2 regions of the Kineococcus esterisolvens genome follow, and region 1 is predicted to be linked to the other one. Evidence: riboswitches for the same ligand, from Rfam matches in the RefSeq annotation. Region 1 holds a riboswitch; the other holds the start of a gene.

Region 1 (4,490 bases):
CAGCGCGGCGGTGAGCGCGGCCTGCAGCGGGTCCCCCTGACCGGGTTCGCCCAGCAGCCACGCCGACCAGCCGACCGACAGCGCCCCCACCGCCCCCGGCAGCAACCGGCGCGGCAGCGCCCGCCAGCGCTCCACCACCAGCGGCAGGCACAGCAGCTGAGCGGCCAGGCCCGCCGCACCGGCCACCCAGGTCGTCGCGGCGAACGAGGCGGGCACCGCCAGCAGCGACACCGCGAGCAGCGGCAGCGGCCCGCAGTGCCGCACGAGCGGACCCGGCCCGGCGCTGCGCAGCTCGGCGGGGGTGGGCGGTGGCCCGTTCTCCACAGCTCCCACAGGACCACCCACAGGGTTGTCCCCACGGCACTGCCCACAGTTGTGGACAGGGGTGTGGACATCGGCGTGGGCGACGGCGGGCGCGGTCGCGCGCACGGCGGGGTCGGCGCTCACGACGCCCTCCCCGCGGCGGCGGGCACGGCGGCGGGCACGGCGGCGGCGACGCGCCGGCCGGCGTGCAGGCGCACCGCCCCGTCGCCGCCCGGGTCCACGACCCGCACGAGGCGCTCGTCGTGGCTGCTGACGACGACCGCGGCGCCGTCGCGGGCCGCCGCGCGCAACAGCCCCGCCACCACCGACCAGGTGCGCCGGTCCTGCCCGACGCTCGGCTCGTCGGCCAGCAGCACCGCCGGGGAGGCCGCCAGCGCCCCCACCAGGGCCAGGCGGCGCTGCTCCCCGCCGGAGAGGCGGAACGGGTCCACCCGGGCGCGGTGCGCCAGGCCCAGCAGCTCCAGCAGGGCGTCGGCGTGCGCGGCGGGCAGGCCCAGGGCCGTCGCCGTGGCGGCGGCCTCGGCGCGCGCGGTGGTGCGCACGAAGGCGTGCTCGGGCGTCTGCGGCACCCACCCGGTGCGCGCGGCCAGCTCCCGCGAGCGCCACCGCCACGGTTGCGGGCGCACCCCGCCCGCCAGGGCGCCGCAGGCGCGCAGCTCCCCGGCGGTGGGGCGGGTGAGCCCGGCGAGCACGCCCAGCAGGGAGGACTTGCCGGACCCGCTGACCCCCACGAGCGGGGTCACCCGCCCCGCGGGCACGTCCACGTCCACACCGGTCAGGACGGTGGCGGGGGCGGGGGGCCGCAGCCCGCGGCGGCGGCGCACCAGCCCCAGCCCCGCACCGCGCAGCACGTCGCCGGTCACCGGCAGCCGCGGGGCGAGCAGTCCCGCGGGCACGGCGGCGGGCTCGGGCTCCGGCGCACCGGGCAGCCACAGCTCCCCCTCGCCCGCTCCCGGGACGAGGACCCGCCCGGGCGGGCCGTCGGCGGCGACGCGGCCGTCGCGGCCCAGCAGGACGACCCGGTCCACGTGCCCGGCCCACCCGGCCAGGTCGTGGTCGACGACGACGAGGGTGCGCCCCGCGGCGGCCCGGAGCACCGCCGCGCGCACGGCCTCGGCGGTGGGGGCGTCGAGCATCGACGTGGGCTCGTCCAGCAGCAGGACGCCGGGCTGCAGCGCCAGGACGCCGGCCAGCGCCAAGCGCTGGCGCTCGCCGCCGGACAGGGTCGCCACCTCCCGCCCGCGCCCGGCGGTGAAGCGGGCGGCGGCGTGGGCCCGGGCCACCCGCTCCCACACCTGCTCGCGGGGCAGCGCGAGGTTCTCCGGCCCGAAGGCGGTGTCGCGCCCGGCGGTGGCGGCCACGACCGCGTCCTGCGGGTCCTGCAGCAGCAGGCCGGCGGCGCCGGGACGGGTGGGCTCACCGGCGACGAGGACCTCGCCGGTGGCGACGGGCTCCCCGCCGGGCCCCTCCTCCAGCACGCCCGCCAGGGCGCGCAGCAGGGTGGACTTTCCCGCGCCGCTGGGCCCGGCGAGCAGGACGCGCTGGCCGGCGGGGACGTCCAGGTCGACCCCGTCCAGGACGGGTCGCGCGGCGCCGGGCGGGGTGACGCTCAGCCCCCGCACCCGCAGGGCGGCCGGTGCCGCGCCGGCCGCCTCAGCCACGGGTGCGGTGCTCGTGGCCCGCGGCGAACGCGGACAGGGCGCCGGAACGCGCCAGGGCCCGCACCAGGGCCCAGCCGCCCAGACCCGCCACGAGCACGCCGGAGACGACGAAGAAGCCCGCGTAGACGAGCTTCCAGTCCCAGCTCCACGCCGCCCAGTAGGCGGACCACTCGTAGACGGACTCGGCGGCGGCGGCCACGGCACCGGCCAGGACCGCGACGGCGAGCGTCCAGCGCCGCCACAGGAACAGCGCCACCGCGATCTCCACGCCCAGGCCCTGCACGGCGCCGGAGACGAGCACGCCGGCGCTCCACTGCGTGCCCAGCAGCGCCTCGACGCTGGCGGCGACCAGCTCGGTCAGCAGCGCGGCGCCGGGCCGGCGCACCACCAGGGCCCCGACGACGGCGGGCAGCAGCCACACGCCGCTGACGAGGCCCGCGACGGGCGGGAACAGGGCGAACAACGGGTCGAGGGCGCTGTAGGCGAAGTGCCAGCCCCAGAAGACGACGCCGAAGGCGACGCCGAGGACGGCGCTGGTGACGAGGTCGACGGTGCGCCAGCGGCCGGCGGGGCGGCGTCCGGTGCTCTTGCCGAGGGTGGTGCTCACGGTGGCCTCCTGGGTGCAGGAGGGGGACCCGCGGCCACGGTGGCCACGGGTCGAGGATCGCCCGACTCCCTACGCCGGTGCTAACCGGGTCAGGTTCGAGGGTCTGCGGCTGCCCGCACTCTCAGCGCCCTGCGGCGCTCCCCTGTCGTTCGGCGCCAACCCTACCCCGCTCCCCCGCCCCCGCGGTGGGCGAGCAGGATGGGGGTGTGCTGCGACACCTGCGTGGACCGGACGGCGGCCCTTCCCGGGGGGTGCGCCTGGTCACCGTCGTGCTCGTCGTGGCCCTGGTGGGCGCGACCGCCACGGCGCTGGCGCCGGTGCTGCGGTGGTTCCTGGACCTGCTGTAGGGCAGGGTGCACGCCATGAGTCCCATCGTCTGGAAGCTCGTCGGCCCCGGCGCCGCCGTCGCGGCGGGTGCCGTCGCCAACCGCCTCACGAAGAAGATCTGGGTGAGCGTCACGAAGTCGCCGCCACCGGCCAACCCGGAGGACCCGGACGTGGCGTGGAAGGAGGCCGTGGCGTGGGCGCTGGCCTCCGGCGCCATCATCGGCCTGAGCCGGCTGCTCGTGGAGCGCCAGGCGGCGGTCTGGTACCGCAAGGCCACCGGTGAGCAGCCCCCCGGCCTGCAGCGCGGCCAGGACGTCCGCACCTCCTGACGCGCGGCCGGCCGGGCGCTCCCCGCGACCGGGTGCGCTCGCGCCCGGTCGCGGGGCGGTTCAGCCCCAGCGGGCGGCGAGCCGGTCGTGACGGGCGTCGGCGTCGGGGTCGGTGCGGCGCAGCTCGGGGTGGTCGTCGTGGTGCTCGACGATCTCGCGCGCGCCGGCGGCGAAGCTCGTGGTCGCCGCGAAACCCGGCACCAGGCGCTTGAGCTTGGTGTTGTCGAAGAGGACCGAGTGCGCCTTGTCGCCCAGCAGGCTGGGCCCGCGCGAGGGGTCGTCGCGGGCGATGGCGTCGGAGGGCACGTGCACGAGGACCGGCTCGTCCGCTCCGGCGGCGCGGGCCAGGGCGCGGTGCACGGCGTCCCACGTGACCGCCTCGTCGGAGGTGATGTGGACGGCGTCACCGGTGAGGGCCGGTTCGCCCAGCAGCGGCACGAACCCCTTCGCGAAGTCGGTGTGGTGGGTCAGCACCCACAGGGAGGTGCCGTCGCCGTGCACGACGACGGGCGCGCCGCGGCGCATGCGCTCCACCACGGTCCAGCCGCCGTCCACGGGCGGCGAGGTGCGGTCGTAGGTGTGGCTGGGACGCACCACCGCAGCGGGGAACCCCTCCTCGCGGTAGGCCCGCGCGAGGAGCTCCTCGCAGGCGATCTTGTCGCGGGAGTACTGCCAGAACGGGTTCGCCAGCGGGGTGGACTCGGTGATCGGCAGGTGGCCCACGGGTTTCCGGTAGGCGGAGGCGCTGGAGACGAACCAGTACTGCCCCACGCGCCCGCGGAACGTCTCCACGTCGGCGGCGACGTGCTCGGGCGTGAACGCCAGGAAGTCCACGGCCACGTCGAACTCGCTGCCGCGCAGCGCCTCCCGCACGGCGGAGACGTCCCGGACGTCAGCGGTCACCTGCCGCACGCCCGCGGGCAGGGGGCGCTTGGACGCCGTGCCCCCGCGGTTGAGGACCGTCAGGTCCACCCCGCGCTCCACCGCCAGCGCCGCGCACGCGGAACTGATGATCCCCGTGCCCCCCATGAACAGCACCTTCAGCGCCACGCGCCCACTCCCGTCCTCGACACCGTCGTCGTACGCCGCCCTCGGTGACCGGTGGCGAGCCGAGGATAGGCCTGGAGCGCTCAGTGCACGACCTTGAGCCCGATGACGCAGCCGACGATCCCGGCGAGGAACAGCACCTTGAGCGCGGAGAAGCTCTCGGCGCCGGTGAGCATGGCGTACGCCACCGTCAGG
Region 2 (4,490 bases), on a different contig from region 1:
AGGCCGCCGAGGTCGCGGCCGGGCGCGTCGCCGACCTGCGGGAGCTGCACGCGCGCTCCGCCGAACCCCTCGTCGCGCCGGTCTGAGCACCGGTGCGGTGAGGCCCCGGTCGGGGGGTCGACCGGGAGCACCGGGACGGGAGCGGGTCGACGGAGCCCCGCCCCCGCCCCGGTGACGACCCCGCGCGCCACCGGCCGCGGGCGCCCCCGCCCGGACGTGCCGACGGCAGCCCGGATGGACAGCCCGCCGCGGCGCCGTTAGCAAGGCTGCCGTGAGCACAGCGACCACCGATCCGCGCGACGCCCGGGCCGACGCCCGGTACCGCGCCTACGCGCACCGCAGCGAACGGCTGGCGACGGTCGTGGCCGTGCTGTGGCTGGTGGCGTACTCGCTGCCGATCCTGCAGCCCGCGCTGCCGGAGCAGGTGCGGACCGCGTGCCACGTCGTGCGGACCCTCACGTGGGCGGCGTTCGGCGTGGACTACCTGCTCCGGCTGGCCCTGAGCCGGAACCGCGCGCGCTTCGTCGCGACCCACCCGCTGGACCTGCTGCTGCTGGTGCTGCCGATGCTGCAGCCGTTGCGTCTGCTGCGCCTGGTGACGGTGCTGCGCCTGCTGAACCAGCGCGCCGGCACGCGGCTGCGCGGCCGCGTCGGCCTGTTCGTGACCTCCGCGACGATCCTCATCGGTTTCAGCGCCGCCTGCGCGGTCCTGGACGCCGAGCGGGACGCCCCGGGGGCGACCATCACGACCTTCGGCGAGGCCGTGTGGTGGGTGGCGACCACCATCACCACGGTCGGGTACGGCGACTACTCCCCGGTCACCGCGACCGGCCGCGCCGTCGCGGTGGGGCTGATGCTCTCGGGCATCGCCCTGGTCGGCGTGGTCACCGGGTCGCTGGCGTCGTGGTTCCTCGACGAGGTCCGCGACACCTCCGGGGCCGACGCCGAGGCCACCCGGGCCGACGTGCAGCGGCTCGCCGAGGAGGTCGGCCGGCTGCGGGAGGAGCTCGCCGCCCGTCCCCGCCCCGGCACCCCCTGAGCCCCGGCGCCCGGGGGCACCGGGGCTCAGGCGGCGGGCAGCGGCTCCGGCAGGCGGCGCAGCAGCTCGGCGGTCGCCGCGGCCGGGTCGTCGGCGCCGGTGATCGCCCGCACGACCACGACCCGGCGCGCACCCGCCGCCACGACCTCCTCCACCGTGGAGAGGTCGATCCCGCCGATCGCGAACCACGGCGTCCCGGCCGCGCTCACCGCGGCGTGCCGCACGAGGTCCAGGCCGGTCGCGGCGCGTCCCGGTTTCGTGGGCGTCGCCCACGTCGGGCCCACGCACGCGTAGTCCACCTCGGGGTCGGCGACCGCCGCGTCGAACTGCTCGGGGGAGTGGGTGGAGCGGCCGACCAGGGTGCCGGCGCCCACGAGCCGGCGGGCCGCCGCGGGCGGCAGGTCCCGCTGCCCCAGGTGCAGGACGTGCGAACCGGCGACGGCCGCGACGTCCGCGCGGTCGTTGACGGCCAGCAGGCGGCCGTGCCGGCGGGCCGCGTCCGCGAACACCTCCAGCAGCTCCAGCTCCTCGGCGGCCTCCAGGCCCTTCTCGCGCAGCTGCACGACGTCCACCCCGGCGCCCAGCGCGGCGTCGAGGAACTGCTCCAGGTCGCCCTCGCGCCGGCGGGAGCCGGTGCACAGGTACAGGCGGGCGGCGCGCAGCGCCTCGCGCGGGTTCAGGGGTTCTCGCGTCTGCTGGGGTTCCCCGGTGTTCGGCACCTGGACGAGTGTGCCAGCGGCGGGGGTATGGTGACCGCACCACGGGAGCCCGGGATCGCGGGCTGAGAGGGCGAGCGCACTCGCCGACCGTCGAACCTGCTCCGGGTAGTGCCGGCGAAGGGAGAGTGCTGGTGGTTCCCCCCTGGGGTTCCCCGGCCGCGCACGGCGCGGTCCCGGGCCGCGTCGTCGTGCTCGGCGGCGGGGTGGTGGGGGCCGCGTGCGCGTGGCGCCTGGCCGGGCGCGGCCACCGGGTCGTGCTGGTCGACCCCGTGCCCGGCGGCGGCGCCTCGCGCGCGGCGGCCGGGATGCTCGCCCCCGTCAGCGAACTGCACCACGGCGAGCGGGAACTGCTGGAACTGGGCCTGCTCGCAGCGGCGGGTTTCCCCCGGTACGTCGCGGACGTGGAGCGCGCCGCCGGCGGTGCACCCACCGGGTACCGGGCCTGCGGGACGCTGGTGGTCGCGCTGGACGCCGGTGACCGCGCCCGCCTCGCCGACGTGCGCCGCGCCCAGGAGCGCCTCGGCCTGGACGTCCGCGCCCTCACCGGCCGGGAGTGCCGGCGCCTGGAACCCCTGCTCGACCCCGGGGTCAGCGGCGGAACCCTGGTGCGCGGCGACCACCAGGTCGACCCCCGGGAACTGCTGCGGGCGCTGCGCGCGGCAGCCCGGGACCGCGGCGTCGAGCACGTCGCCGAGACCGGTGAGGTCCTCGTCGAGGACGGGCGCGCCTCGGGGGTCCGGCTCGCCGGCGGTGCGGTGCTGCGCGCGGACCTGGTCGTCCTGGCGACCGGTGCGCGCGCCCACCCGCACGCCCCGGTGCGCCCGGTGAAGGGGCAGGTGCTGCGCCTGCGGATGCCCCCCGCCGGCCACCTGCTGACGCGCACCGTCCGCGGCGTGGTGCGCGACCGCGACGTGTACCTGGTGCCCCGCCGCAGCGGGGAGCTCGTCGTCGGGGCCACCACGGAGGAACGGGGTTTCGACGAGGCGGTGACCGCCGGCGCGGTGCACGACCTGCTGCGCGACGCGCAGGCGCTCGTGCCGGGCGTGGCGGAACTGGAACTCGTGGAGGTCCTGGCGCGCTCGCGGCCGGGTTCCCCCGACAACCTGCCGCTCATCGGGTTCGGCGAGGTGCCCGGCCTGCTGCTGGCGACCGGGCACCACCGCAACGGAGTGCTGCTGTCGGGGATCACGGCCGACGCCGTGGCGGCGCTGGCCGCCGGCGAGGACGTCCCGCCCGAGGTCGCGGCCTGCGACCCGGGGAGGTTCGGGTCGCGCACCGCGGCCCGCGAGGAGGTGAGGGCCCGGTGACCGGGAGTTCGAGCGGGGAGGTCGAGGTGCTCGTCAACGGGGAACCGCTGCGCGTGCCGGAGGGGTCCAGCGTGGCGGAGGTGGTGGCGCGGTTCGCCCCGTCGCTGGAACCCGGCCGCGGCGTCGCGGTCGCGCTGTCGGAGGAGGTCGTGCCCTCGGGCCGCTGGGCACGCACGCCCGTCGCCGCGGGAGACCGCCTCGAGGTGCTCCAGGCGGTGGCGGGAGGGTGAGCGCGCCGACGACGGAGGGCACCGGGACGCTGCACGACGACCCGTTCGTGCTCGCCGGCCGGGAGTTCCGCTCCCGCCTCGTCACCGGGACGGGCGGGGCGGCGAACCACGACGTGCTGGAACGCGCCCTGCGCGCGTCCGGCACGGAACTGACGACGGTGGCGCTGCGGCGCGTCGACCCGGCCGCCCGCGGTTCCCTGCTGGACGTTCTCGAGCGCGCCGGCGTCCAGGTGCTGCCGAACACCGCCGGCTGCCGCACCGCGCGCGAGGCGCTGCTGACGGCGCGACTGGGCCGCGAGGCGCTCGGCACGGACTGGGTGAAGCTGGAGGTCGTCGCCGACGAGGACACCCTGCTGCCGGACGCCGTGGAACTCCTCGACGCCGCCGAGCAGCTCGTCGACGACGGTTTCACCGTGCTGGCCTACACCAACGACGACCCGGCGCTGGCGCTGCGGCTGGAACGCGCGGGGTGCGCCGCCGTGATGCCGCTGGGCGCGCCGATCGGCACGGGGCTGGGGATCCTCAACCCCCACAACATCGCCCTCATCGCCGAGCGCGCCGGGGTCCCCGTCGTCCTGGACGCCGGCATCGGCACCGCGTCCGACGCGGCGCGGGCGATGGAGCTGGGCTGCGACGCGGTGCTGCTGGCCACGGCCGTCACGCGCGCGCAGGACCCCGAGCTGATGGGGTCGGCGATGCGGCACGCCGTGCTGGCCGGCCGCGCCGCGCGGCTGGCCGGCCGCATCCCGCGGCGCTCCCTCGCGCTGGCGTCCTCCCCGTGGGAGGGCCTGGCGGACCTGGAGCCGAACCCGTGAGCGCCCGGCTGCCGCCGCTGGTGCGGCCGGCGCCGGACCTGACGGACCAGGAGCGCCGCCGCTACGCGCGCCAGCTCCTGCTGCCGCAGATCGGCGAGGAGGGCCAGCGCCGGCTGAAGGCGGCCCGCGTCCTCGTCGTCGGCGCCGGTGGGCTCGGTTCCCCGGCGCTGCTGTACCTGGCGGCCGCGGGCGTCGGCACGATCGGCGTCGTCGACGACGACGTGGTGGACGAGTCGAACCTGCAGCGGCAGGTGCTGCACGGCACCGACGACGTGGGCCGCCCCAAGGTGGACAGCGCCGCCGACGCGGTGGCCCGCGCGAACCCGCTCGTGCGGGTGGTCCGCCACCGCGAGCGGCTGACCGCGGGCAACGCGCTGGAC

Evidence for each region. Region 1 has a riboswitch for thiamine pyrophosphate ahead of ACRYR8_RS20030 (ECF transporter S component). Riboswitches for the same ligand answer to the same signal wherever they lie in the genome.
Region 2: linked by a shared signal. The riboswitch ahead of thiO (glycine oxidase ThiO) and the one ahead of ACRYR8_RS20030 (ECF transporter S component) in region 1 are both predicted to bind thiamine pyrophosphate.

The regions. Positions count from the first base shown of each region.
Region 1 is NZ_JBJLRI010000106.1:4,293-8,782, reverse strand. It holds gene ACRYR8_RS20040 (energy-coupling factor transporter transmembrane component T family protein) at 1-333, opposite strand, end outside; gene ACRYR8_RS20035 (ATP-binding cassette domain-containing protein) at 444-1,985, opposite strand; gene ACRYR8_RS20030 (ECF transporter S component) at 1,978-2,592, opposite strand; TPP riboswitch at 2,642-2,746, opposite strand; gene ACRYR8_RS20025 (hypothetical protein) at 2,799-2,939, shown strand; gene ACRYR8_RS20020 (DUF4235 domain-containing protein) at 2,955-3,248, shown strand; gene ACRYR8_RS20015 (NAD-dependent epimerase/dehydratase family protein) at 3,309-4,277, opposite strand; gene ACRYR8_RS20010 (DMT family transporter) at 4,379-4,490, opposite strand, start outside.
Region 2 is NZ_JBJLRI010000018.1:19,072-23,561, reverse strand. It holds gene ACRYR8_RS08305 (hypothetical protein) at 1-86, shown strand, start outside; gene ACRYR8_RS08300 (potassium channel family protein) at 272-1,039, shown strand; gene thiE (thiamine phosphate synthase) at 1,066-1,758, opposite strand; TPP riboswitch at 1,790-1,899, shown strand; gene thiO (glycine oxidase ThiO) at 1,890-3,065, shown strand; gene thiS (sulfur carrier protein ThiS) at 3,062-3,295, shown strand; gene ACRYR8_RS08280 (thiazole synthase) at 3,325-4,110, shown strand; gene moeB (molybdopterin-synthase adenylyltransferase MoeB) at 4,107-4,490, shown strand, end outside.